2 regions of the Sphingomonas sp. CFBP 13714 genome follow, and region 1 is predicted to be linked to the other one. Evidence: predicted binding sites of a transcription regulator. Region 1 holds the regulator's gene; the other holds the start of a gene.
The links. Region 1 encodes LexA, which represses DNA repair genes until DNA is damaged. Its sites were predicted from a motif close to GTTCCNCNCTTGTTCT; they were not measured.

Region 1 (10,893 bases):
GTGCAGCCCGTCGCCGAACTGGCTCTCCTTCACGTCGCACACGAACGTGTCGATCCGGGTGATCGCCTCCGCCTGGCTCGTCGACTCGTCGAGCCGCAGCGTCGCCGCCAGCCCGGTCGCGCGCGCCTCGTCGGCGATGTCGCGCTGCAGCCGGTCGCGGCGCGCGGGGTCGAGCCCGTCGGCGGTCGAAAACTCGTCGAGCAACGATTCGAGCCGCCCCAGCCCCGCGCCGCTGCGCGTCGTCGCGGCCGGCGGCGGGACATGGCCGATCGTCACCGCGCCGATACGCCGCCGTGCCTGTGCCGCCTCGCCCGGATCGTTGACGATGAACGGATAGAGCACCGGCATCGCCCCGGTCAGCGCCTCGGGCCAGCATTCTCCCGACAGCGCGACCGCCTTGCCCGGCAGCCATTCGAGCGTCCCGTGCGCGCCGACATGGATCAGCGCATCACTCCCCCGCGCGTGCAGCCACAGATAGAAGGCGACATAGGCATGACGGGGACAGCGCGACAGGTCGTGATACTCCCCGACCCGCGCCGCGCTGCGCCCGCGTTCGGGCTGGAGCGCGATCACCACGCCCCCCCGCTCGACGCCCGCGAACTCGAACGCGCCGTCGATACAGGCCGGATCGTCCTCGGGCGCGCCCCAGCTTTCCTCGAGCGCATCGCGCAACACGGCCGGCAAGCCCCCAAGCGCCGCACGATACGCCGCGACCGGCCACGCGATCCGCCCCGTCGCCAGCGCCTCGGCCAGCGCTTGCGGCGCCGCGCCGCCGGTCGCATAGCCCGCCGCCGCCAGATCCTCGACGATCGCGTCCGCGGACGCCAGCGCGTCGAGCCCGACCGCATGCGCCATCTGATAGTCCTTGCCCGGATAGGTCGACAGCACGACCGCGGGCCGCTGTTCCGAGACCGGCCGCTCCGCCAGACGCACCCACGCGATGACGCGCGCGACGATCGCCGCGATCCGCTCGGGCTCGGCCCGGTGCTCGCGCCGCACATAGCCGAGAGCGTCGTCGCGGACGCCGTCCTCCTTGAAGCTTGCGACGCCCGCGAACAGGCGTCCGTCGACTTCGGGCAGGACGACGTGCATCGCCAGGTCGGCGGGGGACAACCCGCGCGTCGACCCCGCCCAGGCGGCACGATCCGACGTCGCCAGCGCGACCTGGAACACCGGCACCCCCGCCCCGTCGAGCGGCGATGTGTCGTCCGCGCCGCGGCCCGAAAAGGCAGTCGCGTTGACGATCGCCGCCGGGGCGAGCGCGACGACCCAGCGCCTGAGCCACCCCGCGACGCCCGGCGCCTTCAGCGACGGCGCGAACAGCCCGACGACGTCGAACCCCGCCGCACCCAGCCCGGTATGCAGCGCCTCGATCGGGTCGAGGTCGGCAGCGGTCAGGTAGGAGCGGTAGAAGATCAGCAGGATTCGCGGCCGCGTCGCGGTCATCGCGAACGCCGCGGGGCACGTCACCCCGTCGCGCGGCTGCCAGCCACCGACCTCGGGAACCGTCTTCACCCCCGCGACCGGCCCGGCATAAAGCCCCGCCGCCAGCGCCATCTGCGCCAGCGCCGCCTGCGCCGCTACCGCGCCGCCGTCGTCGCACAGCGCGGCGAGCCGGCGCAGCGTCGACACCGGCACTGTCGACGCCGCATCGAGCCGCGCATCGCTGCGCCCGTCCGCGGGCAGCACCGCCAGCGCGATCCCCCGCGCCCGTGCCAGCGCCTCGACCTGCTGCAACCCATAGGACCAGTAGGACCGTCCGCCGATCAGCCGGATCACGATCCCCTTCGCCCCCGTGCCTGCGCCACCGTCCAGCGTCCGCTCGACATAGGTATCGACCGACAGCGGGTGGGTGAGCGCGGACAGGTTGGCGAGCCTGAGCGACGGCAGCGGGCTCCCCCCCGCCGCCGCGCGCCGCCACCCGGCCGCGAACGCGCCGAGATCCCCGTCAGAAAAGGACAGGACGACAAGGTCCGCCGGGCTCTGCGCGAGGTCCTGCGGGATCGCACTTTCCTCCAGCGCGTGGCTTTCGCGGAAGACGACGTGCATCGCCGTCAGCCCTGAAGCGCGGCCCGGATCCTTGCGGGGTCGATCCGGTCATGCTCGGCGATCACCACCAGCCGAGTCTGTCGCGCCTCGTCGGCACGCCACGGCCGGTCATATTGCGTCCGCACCCGCGCACCGACCGCCTGCACCAGCAGCCGCATCGGCTTGCCCGTCACCGCGGCATAGCCCTTCACGCGCAGGATGTCGGCGTCGCGCGCCAGCGTCTCGATCCGCGCGGCGAGCGCCGCCGGGTCCGCGATCTCGCCGAGGTCGACGATCATGCTGTCGAAATCGTCATGCTCGTGATCGTCCGCGCCATCATGGTGCGACGGTCGCGCGGCGATGTCGTCCTCCGCCGCCGCGTTCAGCCCGAGCACGACGCGCGGATCGATCACCCCGTCGGTCAGCGCGATCACCGGCAACGCACGCGCGGATTCCGCCGCGATCACCGCGCGCGCCGCAGCCACCCCCGCCTCGCCCGCCAGATCCGCCTTGGTCAGCAGCACCAGATCCGCACAGGCGAGCTGGTCCTCGAACACCTCGGCGAGCGGCGTCTCGTGATCGACGCTCGGATCGGCGCGGCGCTGCGCCTCGATCGCGGCGAGGTCGGGCGCGAACCGTCCCGCGGCGACCGCTTCCGCATCGGCCAGCGCGATCACCCCGTCGACCGTGATCCGCGACCGGATCGCGGGCCAGTCGAACGCTTTCAGCAAGGGCTTGGGCAGGGCGAGCCCCGACGTCTCGATCAGGATATGGTCGGGCCGCGGGTCGAGCGCGAGCAAAGTCTCGACGGTCGGGATGAAATCGTCAGCGACGGTGCAGCAGATGCAGCCATTGGCGAGCTCGACGACATTCTCGGCCGGGCAATCGGGGATCGCGCACCCCTTCAAGATGTCGCCGTCGATGCCGAGCGTGCCGAATTCGTTGACGATCACCGCGAGCCGCCGGCCACCGGCATTCCGGATCAGGTGGCTGATCAGCGTGGTCTTGCCCGCGCCGAGGAATCCGGTGACGATGGTAACGGGAATCTTGGCCAGGGTCGGCTGGGGGTCGGTCATGCGATACTCTCCGGGCGTTGGAACGACAGCCACGGACGGACGCACGCCCGCAGCCACACGCGCGCACGACCTGACGGCCGCACGCGTTCGTCGCTCAGACGGAGTACCGTGCCGCGACCATCCCCTGGATCAAGGCAAGAGCGACCATGACGCTGGCAGGTCTCCTGGCTCGCGGGTCGAAGCTCGATGCACGCCTTCCCAGGTCCCGTGACCCAGTGGCTGCCCCCGCATCGGGGGCCTGTGCGTCTCGCTCACCGCTTACAGTTGCAGGGACAGCCGCGGCATTGGGAGGCAAAGCTCCCGCACCGCATTCCCATTCAAGCCCCGAAGGGCACCGGCGCGATCTGTCGAGGTTCGGTAGAACCAAACCTCGAGGTTGGGTTTAGAGGAGTTTGGCGACTGTGCCAATGCACCTGACCTCCGTCATCCCGACGAAAGTCAGGACCCAGAGCCACGCGTAATGCGCTGCCTGGCCCTGGGTCCCGGGTCGAGCCCAGGATGACGACGCAGCTCGTTACCCCCGAACCACCTCGATCTCGTCGAACCGCTTCCACCGGTAGATCGCAAAACTCAGCACCCAGCATGCCACGAACAGCGCGATGATCGCAAAGCCCAGCCCGTTGAAATTCTCGCCCAGCGCCGAGGCAACGTCCCACACGCCCCCGCTGAGGCCCAGCTTCGACGCCAGCAGCGCGAGCGTTTCGATCCCGCCGATCGCGATCGCGACGATCGCCGAGATCAGCGTGATCGTGATGTTGTAATAGAGCTTGCGGATCGGCTTCACGAACGCCCATTCATACGCGCCGAGCATCACCACCCCGTCGGCACTGTCGACCAGTGCCATGCCGGTCGCGAACAGCACGGGCAGCACCAGCACCGTGCCGATCGACAGCCCGTCCGCGGCCTGGCTCGCCGACAGGCCGAGGATCGCGACTTCGGTGGCGGTGTCGAACCCCAGCCCGAACAGGAAGCCGAGCGGCGCCATGTGCCAGCTGCGCGTGACCAGCCGGAACATCGGCCGGAACAGCCGCGCGAGCAGCCCGCGATTGCCGAGGAGCAGGTCGAGATCCTCCTCGACATAGCGCCCCCCGCCGCGGACATGGCCGAAGGTCCGCCACACCGATCGCAGGATGATCAGGTTCATCGCCGCGATCGTGAACAGGAACAGCGCGGAGATCAGTGTCGCGATCACCCCGCCCGCCTGCTTGAACGCCTCGAACTGCGCCAGCGCACTCGCGGTCAGCGCGATCGCGACCGCGGCGATCAGGACGATCCCCGAATGGCCGACCGCGAACCAGAAGCCGACCCCGATCGGCCGCTGCCCGTCCTGCATCAGCTTGCGCGTCACGTTGTCGATCGCCGCGATATGATCGGCGTCGACCGCATGGCGCAGCCCCAGCCCCCAGGCCAGCATCGCGGTACCCAGCATCAGCGGTTGCGCCTGGAACAGCGCGAACGCCCATCCCCAGGCGGCGATGTTGGCCGCCACCAGCATCGCGAACATCCAGCCGATCCGGTGTCGCGTCGAACGACCGGCGGTCCGCCCGGTCATGATCTTGGTCATTGGCACATCCCCGGCGTCCGACGAGGACGGGGGCCTGCCGCGAACGACCGGGACGCGCGCCGACCGGACGCCCTGAGCGGCCGGCATGCGTCGCCGATGCGGCCCCCGCCGCATGGTCGTCGCTCAGACGGCGTTCACCGTGCCTCGGCCACCCCCTGGACCGGGACAAGAGCGACCAGACGCCGGCAGGTCTCCTGGCTCACGGGTCAAGGCTCGACGCACACCTTCCCAGGCCATCGGCCCAGTGGCTGCCCCCGTCGCAGGGGGCGCGTGCGTGTCGCTCGCCGCTTACAGTTGCAGGGACAGCCGCGGTCTTGGGGCAAACCCCGCACCGCATTCCCATTCAAGCCCCGAGGGGCACCGACGCGATCTGTGCGGATCCGGCTTGCGTCGGACCTGCGCCACAGGGCTAGCGCGTTTTGCCTGCGCTGACGACAGGATTTGCGCGCGACGCAACGCAGGGCATGTCGTCCCATCTCACCGCAACGTCTGCCTTACCTCGTACGTTGATCGCGTAACCGACCGGTGTCCTGCCGGTCGCGGCGTTGCCCGCTTTCCGCCCCGCGGCAATCGTGCGAGCAGCGCAGACCTTCATCGCCCCGCTGAACGGAGCCCGCATGCGCCCTCTCGTCCCCGTCGCCGAAGCCCAGTCCCGCCTCTTCGCCATGGCATCGCGCGTGCCGGCCGAAACCGTGCCGCTGCGCTCGGCGATGGGTCGCTGGGCGGCGGAGGCCATTCTAGCCCGCCGCACCCAGCCCGCGACCGACCTTTCGGCGATGGACGGCTATGCGATCCGCTACGCAGATCTGCCCGGGCCGTGGACGGTCATCGGCGAGAGCGCGGCCGGCCGCCCCTTCACCGGTTCAGTCGGCGCGGGACAGGCGACGCGCATCTTCACCGGCGCGGCGATGCCGCCCGGCGCCGATACCGTCCTTGTCCAGGAAGAGGCCGCACGCGACGGCGACCGGCTGATGCTCGACGGCGAAGGCCCCGCCTTCGAGGGACGCAACACACGCCGCAAGGGGCTCGACTTCGCGACCGGCACCCGGCTGATCGCGGCCGGCGATCGGCTGACGCCCGCGCGCATCGCGGTCGCTGCGACCGGCGGACACGGCACGCTGTCGGTCGGCCGCCGGCTGCGCGTCGCGGTCGCCGCAACGGGTGACGAGCTCGTTCCGCCCGGCTCGACGAACGATCCCGTCCCGCTGCCGGAATCGAACGGCATCATGCTCGCCGCGATGCTTGCCGATCTGCCCGTCGACATTATCGATCTCGGAATCCTCCCCGACCGGCTCGACACGCTGCGTGACGCCTTTGCCGGGGTCGATGCCGATCTGCTCGTGACCACGGGGGGCGCGTCGGTCGGCGATCACGACCTCGTCCGCCCCGCGATCGAGGCGGCCGGCGGGGCAATCGACTTCTGGCGGATCGCCCTGCGCCCGGGCAAGCCGATGATGGCGGGCACGCTTGGCCGGACAATGCTGCTCGGCCTGCCGGGCAATCCCGTCTCCGCCTTCGTCACCGCGATCCTGTTCGTCCGCCCCGTCGTCGCGCACATGCTCGGCGCGCGCGATCCCTTGCCGCAGACGACGCACGCGCTGCTCGGCGAGGATCTTCCGCCCAACCAGTCGCGGACCGACTATATGCGCGCCGAACTGCGCGACGGTCGCGCCTATGCCTCGACCATCCAGGACAGCTCGATGCTGCTGACGCTCGCCCGCTCGTCCTGCCTGATCGTCCGCGACGGCGACGCGCCGGCGGCAAGGGCGGGCGACTCGGCGGAAATCCTCGTCATCGCGTGACGTCACCGCTTGACGAAGCTGCAAGTGTTCCATAGAAGTTCCTCGTCTGTTCCGGACGGAGAACCGTTATGCTCACGCGCAAGCAGCACGAGCTTGTCTGCTTCATCAACGACCGCCTTGCCGAGACGGGCGTGTCGCCCTCGTTCGAGGAGATGAAGGACGCGCTCGAACTGAAATCGAAATCGGGCGTACACCGCCTGATCAGCGCGCTCGAGGAGCGCAACTTCATCCGGCGTCTGCCCAACCGGGCGCGCGCGCTCGAAGTGCTGCGGATGCCCGAGCGTCCCGAGGCTGCAATCGCGCAGACGACGACGAAGTCAGGGTCGAAGGCGGCGGCGGCGGCATCTGCCGACACCGTATCGGTACCGAACACGGCCAGCGCCACGCCCGCGTCGCCAGCCCGCATCGCGGCGAACGACGTCGTCGAGATCCCGCTGCACGGCCGGATCGCCGCCGGCGTCCCGATCGAAGCCTTTGAAGGCAGTTCGATGCTGGCCGTTCCGGCCGCATTGCTCGGCACCGGCGAGCATTATGCGCTGGAGGTTTCGGGGGACTCGATGGTGGAAGCCGGCATCCTCGACGGCGATTATGCGCTGATCCGCCGTACCGAGATCGCCCGCGACGGCGAAATCGTGGTCGCGCTGATCGAGGACAGCGAAGCGACGCTGAAATATTTCCGCCGCGAAGGCGCAATGGTCCGGCTCGACCCGGCCAACCGCGCCTATGACCCCCAGCGTTATGCGCCCGCACAGGTCCGGGTTCAGGGCAAGCTGTCGGGTATCCTGCGCCGCTACGACTGACGAATGCCGGGTGGCGCTGGCGGTCGTCACCGCCACGCAACCGGCAGTGGCGTTCGTGACCAACGGCCCCAGGCACCATCGTCCGCGTTTCGGAATTGCGGCCCTCCCAATCGGAGGCCCCACCTTCGCAGGATCATGACCCGACATACCCAGTCGCGACCTATCGCTCTGACCACCCCCGAGCCGGCACCCGAAACCGGACCGACGCCGCCCCCCCCGGCCAGCCCATGCTGATCGCCCGCCGCCCCGAACCGTCGCATTGGCCGCGCCAGCGTCGGCGGATCGCGCCACGGGTGCCGGTCCCCCGGATTGAGTACCGTCACCATCCGCCCCGTGGTCAACGTCAACGCGATCCCCCTGGTGCGCGCGAGCACCGATCGATCGAGCTTCAGCCATCGCGGCGTACAGCTACGCGGCAGCTCGCGCTCGCTGATGACGATGTCCGCGCGCTGGCAGGCGGCAACCATCTCGGCGATCGGCACCCGGTAAACGCTCCGCGTTGCCAGCACACGCCACGCCCGCCCCCGCGCGACGACATCGGTCAGGCACAGGTCGCGGCTGCACTGCGCGTCGGGCTGATCCGCCAGCAGTAGCGGCTCACCATCGACCCCGCCATTCTCCGCCAGTGTATCGCGGACATAGTCCCCCGCCCGATCGCGGAGCAGCGCGAGCCCGGCGGCGGTCCGGACCGCGACGTGACGCCCATCGCCCGTCACAAGGATATCGGGTGACGGCGTCGTCAGCGCCCAGATCGCGCCAATCGCCAAGGGCAGCATTCCGATCCGTCGCCACCGCGTCCGCCACAGCGCGATCCACACCCCGCCAACGACCATCAGCGCAAACGCCCCGTCGGGCACCGCCGGCAGCGCGCGGACCGCGCCCGGTGCATGCGCCACGCCGCGCGCGAGCCACAGCAGCGCGTCGAGCGCATGCTGGACCAGCCACCAGGCGGGCGCGCCAATCCCGATCGTGTCGAGCAGCAGCGCCAGCGCCTCGAACGGCATCACGACAAACGTGGTCAGCGGGATCGCGACGATATTGGCGACCGCGCCGTACAGCCCGGCCTTGTGGAAATGATAAACCGCGATCGGCATCAGCGCCGCCTCGACAACGAGCCCGGTCAGCAGCAGCGACGCGGCGCCGCGCAACAGGCGTCTGCTGCGGCCCTCGTCATGCGGCGTGAACGTGGCACGGACGACGGGATGCTCGTGCAGCGCGATGATCGCGGTGATCGCGGCGAACGACAATTGGAAGCTCGGCCCGGCGAGCGATTCGGGCAGCGCGAGCATCACCGCGATCGCTCCCGTCGCGACGAGCCGCAACGTCATCGCCTCGCGCCCCATCGCCAGCGCGACCAGCACCAGCAACGCCGCGACGCAGGAGCGGATCGTCGGCACCTGGCTGCCCGTCAGCACGGTGTAGCCGATCGCCGCTGCGGCACCGGCAAGCGCGGCGATCAGTGGCAGTCGCGTGTGCAGCGCGAGCCATGGGCTGAGCGCCAGCAGCCGCATCACGATCAGCATCGTCGCGGCGACCGCCGCGGTGATGTGGAGGCCGCTTACCGAAAGGAGATGCGCCAGCCCGGCGCGGCGCATCGCCTCCGCATCCGCGTCGCTGATCGCGCCGACGTCGCCGGTCGCCAGCGCCGCCGCGATCCCGCCCGCGCTCCCGTCAAGCTGCGCGACGATATGCCGCGACAGCGCCACCCGGACTCCAGCGCCGCCGCGGCCCGGCTCTGCTACCACCACAGGCGAAAAGCCCCGCCCCGTCGCGCCGATCGCGCCGAACCAAGCGACGCGCGCAAAGTCATAGGCGCCGGGCACCGCCGGCAAGGGCGGCGGCATGAGTCGCGCGCGAAGCTTTATGGTCGCGCCGATCGCGAGCGTCGCCGGCGCATCCGCCTCTGCCAGGTTGATGCGGACGCGGCCGGGCAACGCAACCGGCGCGCCATCGGCGTCCTGCCCCGGCCCGACCGGCCGCACCGTCAACCGCACCAGCCGACGCGCGACGAGCGGTTCGATCGTCTCGACCCGCGCGGACAGCTGCACGAATGTCGGCCCCGCGAGCACCGGTGCCGCCACCCGGTCCGATCGTACCCAGATCAGCCCGATGCCGAGCGCCGCCGCAATCGCGCCGATCGCGAGCATCCGCGCCGCGCGCCCGCCGCGCCCCGCCGCAAGTCCGGCCAACCCGCCAGCGGCCAGCACCAGGATCGCGGTGCCCCATGCCACGGGATCGGGCAGCACGAACCACAGCGCGATGCCGCCGCCAAGCCCGACCGGCAACCAGGTTATGAGCTGGTCGCGCTCTGCCTCCAGCCAGCGTTCGATCGCCCGGCCCGGCTCCGCCATCCAGGGCGGCACGCCCATTTGTCGCCGCCGGGGACGCATGCTAGAGGCGGCGACGGCTGATCCGGCCATCGTTTCTACAGTCTGGGAGCACCCGCGGTTGGGCGCAATATCTGATACGGATGCCGTCGTTTCGGCCGCACCCGTGGTTACTCGTTTCGCTCCGTCGCCGACGGGGTTCCTGCATCTTGGCGGCGCACGCACGGCGTTGTTCAACTGGCTGTTCGCCAAGGCGAACGGCGGCAAATTCCTGCTGCGTATCGAGGATACCGACCGCGTGCGGTCGACCCAGCCGGCGATCGACGCGATCATCGACGGGATGCGCTGGCTGGGGATCGACTGGGACGGCGACGTCGTCATGCAGTTCGCCGGCGCCGATCGCCACGCCCGCGTCGCGCACCAGATGGTGGAGGCCGGCCACGCCTATCGCTGCTACATGACCAATGACGAGATCGCGGCGATGCGCGCCGAGGCGCAGGCGGCCAAGAAGCCGCTCCGCATCCGCAGCCCGTGGCGCGACCGTCCGGCAAGCGAGGCCCCCGATCTTCCCCATGTCGTCCGCCTGCGCGCGCCGCAGGAAGGTGCGGTCACGATCGAGGATCGCGTCCAGGGATCGGTGACGGTCCGCAACGAGGAAATCGACGACCTCGTCCTCCTCCGTTCGGACGGCACGCCGACCTACATGCTCGCGGTCGTCGTCGACGATCACGACATGGGCGTCACGCACGTCATCCGCGGTGACGATCACCTCAACAACGCGTTCCGCCAGCTGCCGATCTACCGTGCGATGGACGCGATCGAGGGCGGCTGGCCCGATCCGATCTATGCGCACATCCCGCTGATCCACGGCCCCGATGGTGCCAAGCTGTCCAAGCGTCACGGCGCGGTCGGCATCGAGGCGTATCGCGACGAGATGGGCATCCTGCCCGAGGCGTTCGACAATTACCTGCTGCGGCTCGGCTGGGGGCACGGTGACGACGAGATCATCAGCCGCGAACAGGCGGTCGAATGGTTCGACCTGTCGGGCGTCGGCAAGTCGCCCTCGCGCTTCGACCTGAAGAAGCTCGAGAATCTGAATGGCCACTATATCCGCGAGGCCGATGATGCGCGTCTGGCCCAGCTCGCCGCCGATCGTCTCGGTCATGCCCTGCCCGATGGCGGACTCGACCTTCTGACTCGCGCAATGCCGGTCCTGAAGCCACGTGCAGCGAACCTGAACGAACTCGCCGAAGGTTCGAATTTCCTGTTCAGCCAGCGCCCCTTGGCCATGGATGA
Region 2 (10,893 bases), on a different contig from region 1:
GTTCGCAGCGGCGATCAGCGCGATCCACGCCCAGCGGAAATCGCGCCATCAGTTGGGAATCGATGCCGAAACATGGCCCGTCGACGTGCGCGGTCAGCGCTCGAGCAGGCGCGGCATCAGTTCGACGAAATTGCAGGGCCGGTGACGGCTGTCGAGCTGGTCCCGCAGGATCCCGTCCCACCCGTCCTTCACAGCGCCGGTCGAACCCGGCAGCGCGAAGATATAGGTGCCGTGCGCGACACAGGCGCAGGCCCGCGACTGCACCGTCGACGTGCCGATCGTCTTGTAGCTGAGCATCCGGAACAGCTCGCCGAACCCGGGGATCATCTTTTCGGCGACGCGCTCGACCGCCTCGGGCGTCACGTCGCGGCCGGTGACGCCGGTGCCGCCCGTGGTGATGACGCAGTCGACTTCCGGATCATCGATCCAGGCGTGGAGGCGGGCGACGATCGTCTCGACGTCATCCTTCTCGATCCGGCGGTCGGCGAGCACATGCCCTGCCTCTGCCAGCCGCGCGACGAGCGTATCGCCCGAGCGATCCTCGGCCAGCCCGCGCGTGTCGGACACCGTCAGCACGGCGATCCGGACCGGCAGGAAGGTCCGGCTCTCGTCGATTGGCATAAAAGATCAGTCCGCGCGTGTGACGGTGGAGGATTGCGCGCCAACGCTCGCATTGACCGCGATCATCGGCTGATGCGCGGTGAGGCTCGCGCTCGCGCGCGCATTCGGCCGGGCGTTCATGCGGATCGCGGTCGCGCCGGGCAGGCCGGGGAAACGCGGCCACATGCCCTGCGCCAGTGCGTTGCGGCTGGTCGAGGCCTTCCGCCCACCCTGCGCCTCGTACATCCAGTAGTTGCGCAGCACGGTGGTGACGTAGCCGCGCGTCTCCCAATAGGGAATGCTCTCGATATACAGCAGCGGATCGCCATTATCGTGGACGATCGCGTTCCAGTCGCCAACCGGGCGCGGGCCCGCATTATAGGCTGCGATCACCTTGGGCAGCAGCCCGCCGGTAACGCCTGCCATGTCGCGCAGCCGTTCGAGATGCCGCTGGCCGATGTCCATATTGGTCGACGGCTTGGTCAGCGCCTTGAGGTCGATCGACGTGCCGCGTTCGCGCGCAAAGTCGGTCGCCGCTGCTGGCATGATCTGCATCAGACCATAAGCGCCCGCGGGGCTGCGCACCGTGTTGCGGAAGCGGGACTCCTCGAGCGTGTGCGCATAGACCAGCGCCTTGTCGATGTGCCAGCCGCTGTCGGGCGTCCAGTTCGGCGTCGGATAGCGCGCCTCGGCCGCGGTGGTGATCCCTTGCGGACAGTTGTGGGCGAGCCAGACGGTCGTCGCGGGCAGGCTGAGCGCCTCTGCGACCCGGACGAGATTGCGGAATTCGCGGGGATCGCCGATCTTCGCCTGCTGGCGGATGACGGTATCGGCCAGTTCGGTCTCGCCGACCTCGACGAGCGCAGCTGCGACGCGGACATTGGGGCGCTTCTCGACGACCTTCCAGTCGCGCGCGATCACGCCGCCGGGACCGCTGCCGCCGACCCGCGCGGGATCGGCCATCGCGAGCTGCTGTCGTGCGAGCTGTCCGTAGAAGCTTTCGCCGAACTGCGCCGCGGCCTTCAGTCGGCCCTGGATCTTGTCGGGACGGGCACACACCATGTCGGCGCGCGATGCCCAGTAGAGCGCCGCCGCGCGCAGGTCGACATCGCCCGCGCGTGCCGCGACGCCTTCGAACCCCGTGCCGGCGTTGGCACAGTCATTCTGCCGCCACGCAGCCAGCGCGCCGACCCAGCGGGCCTGGACCGCCCATTCGCCGACACCGTCCTGGCCCTTGGCGGCCATCACGCGCGCATTGGCGTCGTCACCCTGGAGGAAATAGATCCAGGCGATCTTCTGCTGCCATTCGGTCAGCGTCTCGGGCGTGAGACCGGGCGTGCTGTCGAGCAGCGACTGTGCCTCGCGGCCCATGTCCGCCTTGACGTAAGGCTGCATCTTCAGCGCGAGGTCGGCGGCGATCATATCGCCTTTGAGGCTCTTCGCGCGCACCCGACGCGGCGCGCCGTCCTGCCAGATCAAACGCTGCGCGACGGGCAGGGGAGGCAGATCGACCGCGCCGCGGACCGTGGCGAGGCGTGCAATCTGTTCCGCCTCGGGGAGTTCGGGTGCCTCGTTCAGCAAAGCGACGAGCGGTGCCATCTCGATCCTTGGCGAGCCCTTGGCGACGTACATCTCGGCGCGCGCGATCGCATGGAGCGGGCCGGGCTTCATGGTATCGAGCTGGATCTGCGCATCGGTCCATTTGCCGTCGCGGATCGCGCCGAAGACCGCGCGATAGGCGTCACGCTGCGCCGGATCGAGCTGATCGGGAATCTGTTCGGCGGTCGGTGCACCGGCAACGAGTCGGGCATCGCCCGTACCGCTGTCGGCGATCGGTGCCGCCAGAGCGGGCAGCGGCAATGCCGCACAACCGAGCAGGATTGCGAGCGTGCGGGTCATGCCCGCGTCTCCTGAGACATCTGGCCCCCCATCAACATCTGCAAATCCTTCCAGGCTTCTGCCTTGGCCGCCGGCTTCTCGATCAGAAAGCGCGGGTGAAAGCTGGCGACCACGCCTGCTTCTCCGACCTTATGGCTAATTCCATGTAAACGTCCCCGCGCCGCCTGCAATTCCATCCCGAGGATGGCACGGCTCGCCGCATTGCCGAGCAGAAGCAACCGCTTGGGCGCAACAAGTTCGATGTGATGCTTGGCGATCTCCGCCAGCCGGTCCTCGACCTCGCGCTGGATGCGACCCGCGGTCGGGCGCTTGGCGCAGACCGCGGCGACATGGACCTCCGACCGGGTCAGCCCGATCGCGGCGAGCATGCGGTCGAGCAGGCGACCCGATGCGCCACTCAGCAGCTGTCCGGCGCCGCCATTGTCCGTGCCGTCGTCGCGATCGGGGCAGTCGGCAAGCACCATGACCGTAGCGTCAGCGGGCCCCTCGGCCGCCAGCGAAATGCCGTTCCACTCCGCCTCGGGCACATCCGCGCCGGTCCGCCAGGCCAGGAATTCGGTCAGCGACAGCGGCATCGTGGCGACCGCCACCGGCGGTGCGACGGACACGCCGGCGGGCGCCGGCGGCGCGATAACCAGCGGTTCGGGTGCCGCGAACCAGTCGCGCGGGGCGTCGTCGACGAGCATGTCGACACCGGCATCGTGCCACCAGTCGAGCACGCTGACCGCGGCGTTGCGCCAGTCGATGGTCTGATCCGCCCCCATATGTCTCCTATGCTGCGTGGTTGACGTGGCGGTCAACTCGCGCAATCGCCTAAATAGACGGGACACGGACAAGACGGTGCCGGCCCGAGCCCGAACGAACGGGAGGGGCGGGAAGCCGGGCAGACAGGGACCATCCCCCGGGAGACGATGATGACGACACGTGAATCGATGCCCTACGACGTAGTGATCGTCGGCGCAGGTCCGGCGGGGCTTTCGGCAGCGATCCGGCTGAAACAGCTGGCGGCCGAGAAGGACGCGGACATCTCGGTCTGCGTGCTCGAAAAGGGATCCGAGGTCGGCGCGCACATCCTGTCGGGCGCGGTCATCGATCCCAAGAGCCTCGACGAGCTGCTGCCCGACTGGCGCGAGGATGGCTGTCCGCTGGCAGAAGTGCCGGTGACGGAGAATCATCACTGGATTCTCAGCAAGACGAACAAGAGCGAGATGCCGCACTTCGTCACGCCGTCGTTCATGCACAACAAGGGCACCTATACCGGCAGCCTCGGCAATCTGTGCCGCTGGATGGCGGGCAAGGCGGAGGAGCTCGGCGTCGAGATATTCCCCGGCTTCGCGGCCGCCGAGATCCTGTTCAATGACGACGGATCGGTGAAGGGCGTCGCGACCGGCGACATGGGCGTCGCGCGCGACGGCACGCACAAGGGCGATTATACTCCGGGGCTCGAACTCCACGCCAAATACACCTTCTTTTCCGAAGGCTGCCGCGGTCACCTGACCAAGCAGCTGATCGCCAAGTTCGATCTCGCCAAGGACAGCGACCCGCAGGTCTACGGCCTTGGCATCAAGGAGTTGTGGGACATCGATCCCGCGCTCCATTCGCCCGGCCGCGTCATCCATACGCAGGGCTGGCCGCTCAGCGAAACCGACGGGTCGAATGGCGGCGGCTGGATCTATCACCAGGCCAATGGCCAGGTCTCGATCGGTTTCGTCACCTGGCTGAACTACACCAATCCGCATCTGTCGCCATTCCACGAGATGCAGCGCTGGAAGACGCATCCCGAGATCGCGGCGCTGCTGAAGGGCGCCAAGCGGGTCAGCTATGGCGCGCGCGCGATCAGCGACGGCGGGCTGCAGTCGATTCCGAAGCTCGTGATGCCGGGTGCCGCACTGATCGGCGACAGCGCCGGCTTCCTCAACGTGCCGCGGATCAAGGGCACGCACACCGCGATGAAGTCGGGCATGATGGCGGCCGAGGCTGCGGTCGAGGCGATCGTATCGCAGCGCGGGCATGACGAACTCGCCGCCTATCCGGAGGCGTTCGAGCGCAGCTGGGTGAAGAAGGAGCTGTCGGTCGTCCGCAACGTCGTGCCGCTGGTCAAGAAGTTCGGCGACATGCTCGGGTCGGGGCTTGCCGGCATCACGATGTGGCTGGAACATTGGGGTCTGAAGGTGCCGTTCACGATGCACCATCATCCCGATCACGAAAGCCTGTGGCGCAAGGATCTGGTCAAGCCGATCGTCTATCCCAAGGCGGACGGCGTGCTGACGTTCGACCGGCTGTCGTCGGTGTTCATCTCGAACACCAATCACGAGGAGGACCAGCCGGTCCACCTGACGCTGAAGGACCCGGCGGTGCCGATCGCCTACAACCTGCCGATGTACGACGAGCCCGCGCAACGCTATTGCCCCGCTGGCGTTTACGAGGTGGTGGGCGAAGAGACGGGCGATCCGAAGTTCGTGATCAACGCGCAGAACTGCGTCCACTGCAAGACCTGCGACATCAAGGACCCGACGCAGAACATCAACTGGGTCGTGCCCGAGGGCGGTGGAGGCCCCAACTATCCCAACATGTAAGTCTGTCCTGCTGGCGATCGGCCTGCTGACCGCCCCGACGGCGGCGCTGGCCGACACCGGCGGTCTCTCTGCCTATCTCAAGGCGCGCGCCGCGGATGCGGACGGCCGGGTGACGATTGCCGCGGACCAGTATGCCCTGGCACTGGCGGCGGCGCCCGACGATCCGGTTATCGCGATCCGCGCCTACCGCGAAGCGATCGAGGCGGGCGACATGCCGCTCGTCGCGCGCGCGGCGGGGGTGCTGGCGAAAGCCGGGGTTGCGCCCGCGGACGCTGCACTGTTCCCGCTCGCCGCCGCCGCGCGCAAGGGCGACACAAGGGCGACCCGTGCGGCGATCGCCACGCTCGGCAAGGGCCCGCTGGTGGTGCTCGCACCATCGCTGAACGCGTGGGTGGCGCGTGCCGAGCATCGTGATCCGGGCGCGGCGCTGGCGACCGCGGGCGAGGATCCGGTCGCGCGCCGCTTCGCTGCCGAGACGCGTAAGCGCATCGCTGCCGCCCCCGCGCGCCAGCCACTCGGCCTTGCCGTCGCACAGACACTCGCGGGTCTGGCAGGAGACCTCGTCGCAGGGGCGCCGTCGCCGCTGGCAATCGCGCTCGCCCAGGCTGCGGTGGAGGCCGATCCCGATTATGCGCCCGCGCGGATCGTCCTTGCCGACGCGCTTGCGCATAGCGACCGGGTCGACCGCGCGCTGGCGGTGCTCGACAGGGTCGGTGGCACGTCGCCGTCCGCAGAGGCGGCGATCGCCAAGCGTCTCGAAATCCTGTCGGTTGCCGGCCGTGACGAGGCGGCGCTGGCCATCGCGAGGACGCGCGCCGAGCGGCAGGAGGCGATCGCCGGCGACTGGCAGCGTTACGCCGACCTGTTGCTGACGACCGGCGATGCGGCGGCGGCGGCGCAGTGGTATGGCCGGGTTCTGGCGGCGGACCGCAGCGCGCTGGCGGCCGCGCGCGGAAGCTGGGGGGCGTGGCTGCAATATGGCGGGGCGCTCGATCAGGCGGGGCGCTGGCCCGAGGCGCGCATCGCGCTCCGCAAGGCGGTTGCCCTCGCCCCGACGCAACCGCTCGCGCTCAATTATCTGGGATTCGCGCAGATCGAGCATGGCGACGACATCGCGGGCTCGATCCGCCTGCTCGAGCGAGCGAGCCGGCTCGATCCCGCCAACCCGTCCGTCACCGACTCGCTCGGCTGGGCCTATCACCGCGCCGGTGATACGCGGCGCGCGCTGCCGTTGCTCGAGCGTGCCGCGCAGGCGGAGCCGACCAATGCCGAAATCGGCGATCATCTCGGTGATGCCTATTGGAGCATGGGCCGACGCTACGAGGCGCGCTATGCATGGCAGGCCGCGATCGTCACCGGCGATGCCGAAGAGCGCGCGCGCATCGCCGCGAAGATCGACACCGGCCTGCCGATCGCTGCGCGCCGTTGACCCCTGATCCCGAGACCCCGATGCCGACGACGACCGAAACCGCACCAGCCAAGATCAATCTCGCGCTGCATGTGCGTCACCGCCGCGCGGACGGCTATCACGAGCTTGAAACGCTGTTTGCCTTTGCCGAGCATGGCGACGTCGTCACGATGCGCACGGCGGACGTGGACAGCTTTGCCATCATCGGGCCGTTCGCCGCGGCATTGCGCCCGGCGGCGGGGGGCACCGACGGCGCGCCATGGGACGGCAACCTCGTGACGGCCGCGGCGGACGCGTTCGTCGCGACGTTCGGGATCGCCGCGCATCACGCGATCACGCTCGACAAGCGGCTGCCGATCGCATCGGGGATCGGTGGCGGATCCGCCGATGCCGCAGCGACGCTGCGCGCGCTGGCGCGGTTGCACGGCGTCGCGGTGCAGGATCCGGCTCTCCAGGACATTGCCGCTCGACTGGGTGCGGACGTGCCTGCGTGCCTCGTCAACCGGACGACGTTCGGGACCGGGCGCGGCGACACGCTCGTCGCGGTCGACGGGCTGGCGGGAACGCCGTTGCTGTGCGTCAATCCGGGCGTAACGGTGTCGACCGCGGCGGTATTCGGCGCGTGGGACGGGATCGACCGCGGGCCGCTCGGCGCGGGGCCGCTGCTCGAACGCGCGATCGCCGGGCGAAACGACCTCGAGGCGCCGGCCTGGGCGATCGCGCCGGCGATTGCCCGGGTCCGCGCGCTCCTCGACGCGGCGCCGGGCGTGCTGCTCTCGCGCATGTCGGGATCGGGGGCGACCTGCTTTGCGCTGTTCGACAGCATCGCGGCCCGCGATTCCGCGGCGACGGATGCCGCTGCGCGGGGCTGGTGGACGCTGGCGTGCGCGCTGCGCTGAACGCAGGTCAAATGCCGCGTTGAAACTGTTCGGCTTTGGGACTCCGGACGCTGTAAAATCGATTGCATCGCACCAGTCGGAAGCGTCAAATCGGGATGTCCACTACCGGATCGGCGCCACGGTTTGCCGACCGGCCCAAGGTTTCTCCCAAGACGCCGAAGCGGACCAATGATGGGAGGGCGGTCACCGAAAGGCGGCCGCCCTTTTTCACATTCCCCGATGTTCCGTACTTGTTCCGTGAGAACAAAAGCAATACATGGCGTTTGACGCGTTGAATGGCACGCGCGCTTGCTTTAGCGATGGGAGCTTATCGATGGCCGCTAATCTGAAAGTGATCGACACCGGCATGGCAACAGCAACCAACGACCGGCAAAAGGCGCTCGATGCCGCACTCGCGCAGATCGACCGCGCGTTCGGCAAGGGCTCGGCGATGCGTCTGGGCTCGAAGGAGACGATGCAGGTCGAGGTGATATCGACCGGCTCGCTCGGGCTCGACATTGCGCTCGGCGTCGGCGGCCTGCCGCGCGGCCGCGTGATCGAGATCTACGGTCCGGAAAGCTCGGGCAAGACCACGCTCGCGCTCCACGTCATTGCCGAAGCGCAGAAGAATGGCGGCACCGCCGCGTTCGTCGACGCCGAGCATGCGCTCGACCCGGTCTATGCCAAGAAGCTCGGCGTCAACATCGATGAGCTGATCGTGTCGCAGCCCGACACCGGCGAGCAGGCGCTCGAGATCGTCGACACGCTGGTCCGCTCGAACGCGATCGACGTACTCGTTGTCGATTCGGTCGCTGCACTCGTGCCGCGCGCCGAAATCGAGGGCGAGATGGGTGACAGCCATGTCGGGCTTCAGGCGCGTCTGATGTCGCAGAGCCTCCGCAAGCTGACCGGTTCGATCAGCCGGTCGCGCTGCATGGTGATCTTCATCAACCAGCTGCGCATGAAGATCGGCGTCATGTACGGCAACCCGGAGACGACGACGGGCGGCAACGCGCTGAAGTTCTACGCCTCGGTCCGTCTCGACATTCGCCGCATCGGTGCGGTCAAGGCAGGCGATGAGGTCACCGGCAACCAGACGCGTGTGAAGGTCGTCAAGAACAAGGTCGCACCGCCGTTCAAGCAGGTCGAATTCGACATTATGTACGGGCAGGGCGTCTCAAAGCTTGGCGAGATCCTCGATCTCGGCGTGAAGGCCGGGCTGGTCGAGAAATCGGGTGCGTGGTTCAGCTATGACAGCGTCCGGTTAGGTCAGGGTCGCGAGAATTCGAAGACGTTCCTCAAGGACAATCCCGAGACCGCCGATCGTCTCGAAAAGCAGATCCGGGCGCGCACCGACAAGGTCGCCGAGGAAATGATGGTCGGTCCCGACGCCGAAGACGACGCCTGAGTGAGAGTCGGAGCCCGTATCCTCGCGGCGAAGGGCTCCGCGGCCTGTGACAGGGCGAAGTAGCGTCCAGGGCTGATGGGACGGGCAGGTTTCGTCACGCCTGGTTGAGCTAGTGGGCCGCAGCGGGACGCGTGTTGGGCGATCGTCCGTAAATCCATTGAGCCTTAGCGGGCATACGCTTCACGACTTGCGTCAAACGCGCCACAAGAGCGGATTTTGTGCGCACAGACGGAAGCTCAACCATGCAATATGGCCAATCATGACCAGTGATCGAGACTGGACCGGACGCGTCGGCGACATCTGGGCCACGGAATGGCGCCGTACCGACCGCAGCTTTGAGGGGCTCGCGCCCGTACTGAACGCCGCGATCCTTGCGGCGGCAGGACCGCAGACCCGCAAGATCGTCGATATCGGTTGCGGCGCCGGCGCCACGTCGCTGGCCAGCGCGCAGGCGCTGCCGGACGGGCAGGTGATCGGCATCGACCTCTCCCCGAAACTGATCGCGGTGGCGAACCACCGCGCCGGACGCCTGACCAATGTCGCGTTCCGCTGCGCCGACGTCGCATCCGCGGTCGGTATGCACGCGCCGGTCGACCTTTATGTATCGCGGCACGGGGTCATGTTTTTCGCCGATCCGGTGGCCGCCTTTGCCCAGCTCGCTGAGGCCGCCGCCCCCGGCGCCGCGCTCGTCTTCTCGTGCTTTGCCGAGCGTGCCGCCAATCGCTGGGCGGTGGAAACCATCGCGGGTGTGGATGACGCATCCGGACCGACGGGGGCAATGACCGCGCCGGGGCCCTTTGCCTTTGCCGATCCGGCCTATGTTGCGGAGATGCTGAAGCAGGCCGGGTGGCGCGCGACGACGCCGCAGCGAGTCGACTTCGGCTATCGCGCGGGAGGCGGCGCGGATCCGGTGGCGGACGCGGTCGACTATCTCAGCCGGATCGGCCCCGCGGCGTCGCGGATCCGCGACACGCACGGGGCGGAACGCGAACAGGCGCTGGCGCGTCTGACCAGCGCCTGCGTCGATCGTCTGGCCGGGGATGCGGTCGAATTTCCGGCCGCTGCCTGGATATGGACGGCGCACGCGGCGCGCGACAGCCAAGGGAGCCTGCCATGATCACCGTCCACCATCTCGAAAACTCGCGGTCGCAGCGGATCCTGTGGATGCTCGAGGAACTCGGGTTGTCCTATGAGATCAAGCGCTATGCGCGTGATCCGAAGACGATGCTCGCACCCCCGGAACTGAAGGCGGTCCATCCGCTCGGCAAGTCGCCGGTGATCGAGGACCGCGACGTCGAGGGTGGCCGGGTCGTGGCGGAGACGGGCGCGATCGTCGAGTATCTCGTCGACAAGGCGGACGGTCGGCTCGGGGCCCCCGCCAAGCGCGCGGATGCGCTGCGCTATCGGTTCTGGCTGCATTATGCCGAAGGTTCGATGATGCCGCCGCTGTTGCTCAAGCTGGTGCTCGCGAGGATTCCGGTGATGGGGAAGATCGCGCTGAAGCGCATCCAGCCGATGATCGATGTCCATCTCGATTATGTCGAGGCAGAGCTCGCGCAGCGCCCCTGGTTTGCGGGCGACCAGATGACCGCGGCGGACATCATGATGAGCTTTCCGCTCGAGGCGGCGCGCAGCCGTGCGGGGCTCGACGAATCGCGCCCCGCGACGATCGCCTGGCTCGGCAAGGTCCACGCGCGCCCGGCCTATCAGGCGGGGCTACAGAAGGGCGGCCCCTATGCCTATGCCTGACCCGGGCGCACGCCACGAGGCGGGCGGGGCGACCGCCTCCTGACGTCCCCCGTGCCGCTCAGGCTTGGCCGGGCTTGATCTTCTCATAGCTGTCGACATTCACCTTCGGGCCATGCCCGGTCGGTGCGTGCGGCGGGTCGCGGTCGGCGGGTTCACGCTCGTCGAGCCCGCCCTCCCATTTCGCGACCACGGTCGCGGCGACCGCATTGCCGATGACGTTGGTCGCCGACCGGCCCATGTCGAGGAAGTGATCGACCGCGAGGATGAGCAGGATGCCGGCCTCCGGAATCTTGAACATCGACAGCGTGCCCGCGATCACCACGAGCGAGGCACGCGGCACGCCGGCGATGCCCTTCGACGTGACCATCAGCACCA

Region 2: a site for LexA is predicted at 7,604-7,619, ahead of recA (recombinase RecA). Genes of this name have one in related genera too.

What each region holds. Positions count from the first base shown of each region.
Region 1 is NZ_JACYVG010000006.1:206,948-217,840, forward strand. It holds gene cobN (cobaltochelatase subunit CobN) at 1-2,049, opposite strand, end outside; gene cobW (cobalamin biosynthesis protein CobW) at 2,055-3,104, opposite strand; cobalamin riboswitch at 3,242-3,458, opposite strand; gene IFT54_RS15060 (HoxN/HupN/NixA family nickel/cobalt transporter) at 3,619-4,656, opposite strand; cobalamin riboswitch at 4,836-5,048, opposite strand; gene IFT54_RS15065 (molybdopterin molybdotransferase MoeA) at 5,286-6,470, shown strand; gene lexA (transcriptional repressor LexA) at 6,539-7,270, shown strand; gene IFT54_RS15075 (ComEC/Rec2 family competence protein) at 7,297-9,639, opposite strand; gene gltX (glutamate--tRNA ligase) at 9,659-10,893, shown strand, end outside.
Region 2 is NZ_JACYVG010000004.1:53,380-64,272, reverse strand. It holds gene moaB (molybdenum cofactor biosynthesis protein B) at 94-621, opposite strand; gene IFT54_RS10485 (lytic transglycosylase domain-containing protein) at 628-2,499, opposite strand; gene IFT54_RS10480 (uracil-DNA glycosylase) at 2,496-3,263, opposite strand; gene IFT54_RS10475 (electron transfer flavoprotein-ubiquinone oxidoreductase) at 3,414-5,075, shown strand; gene IFT54_RS10470 (tetratricopeptide repeat protein) at 5,047-6,504, shown strand; gene IFT54_RS10465 (4-(cytidine 5'-diphospho)-2-C-methyl-D-erythritol kinase) at 6,525-7,382, shown strand; gene recA (recombinase RecA) at 7,696-8,769, shown strand; gene IFT54_RS10455 (class I SAM-dependent methyltransferase) at 9,029-9,886, shown strand; gene IFT54_RS10450 (glutathione S-transferase family protein) at 9,883-10,518, shown strand; gene IFT54_RS10445 (dicarboxylate/amino acid:cation symporter) at 10,577-10,893, opposite strand, start outside.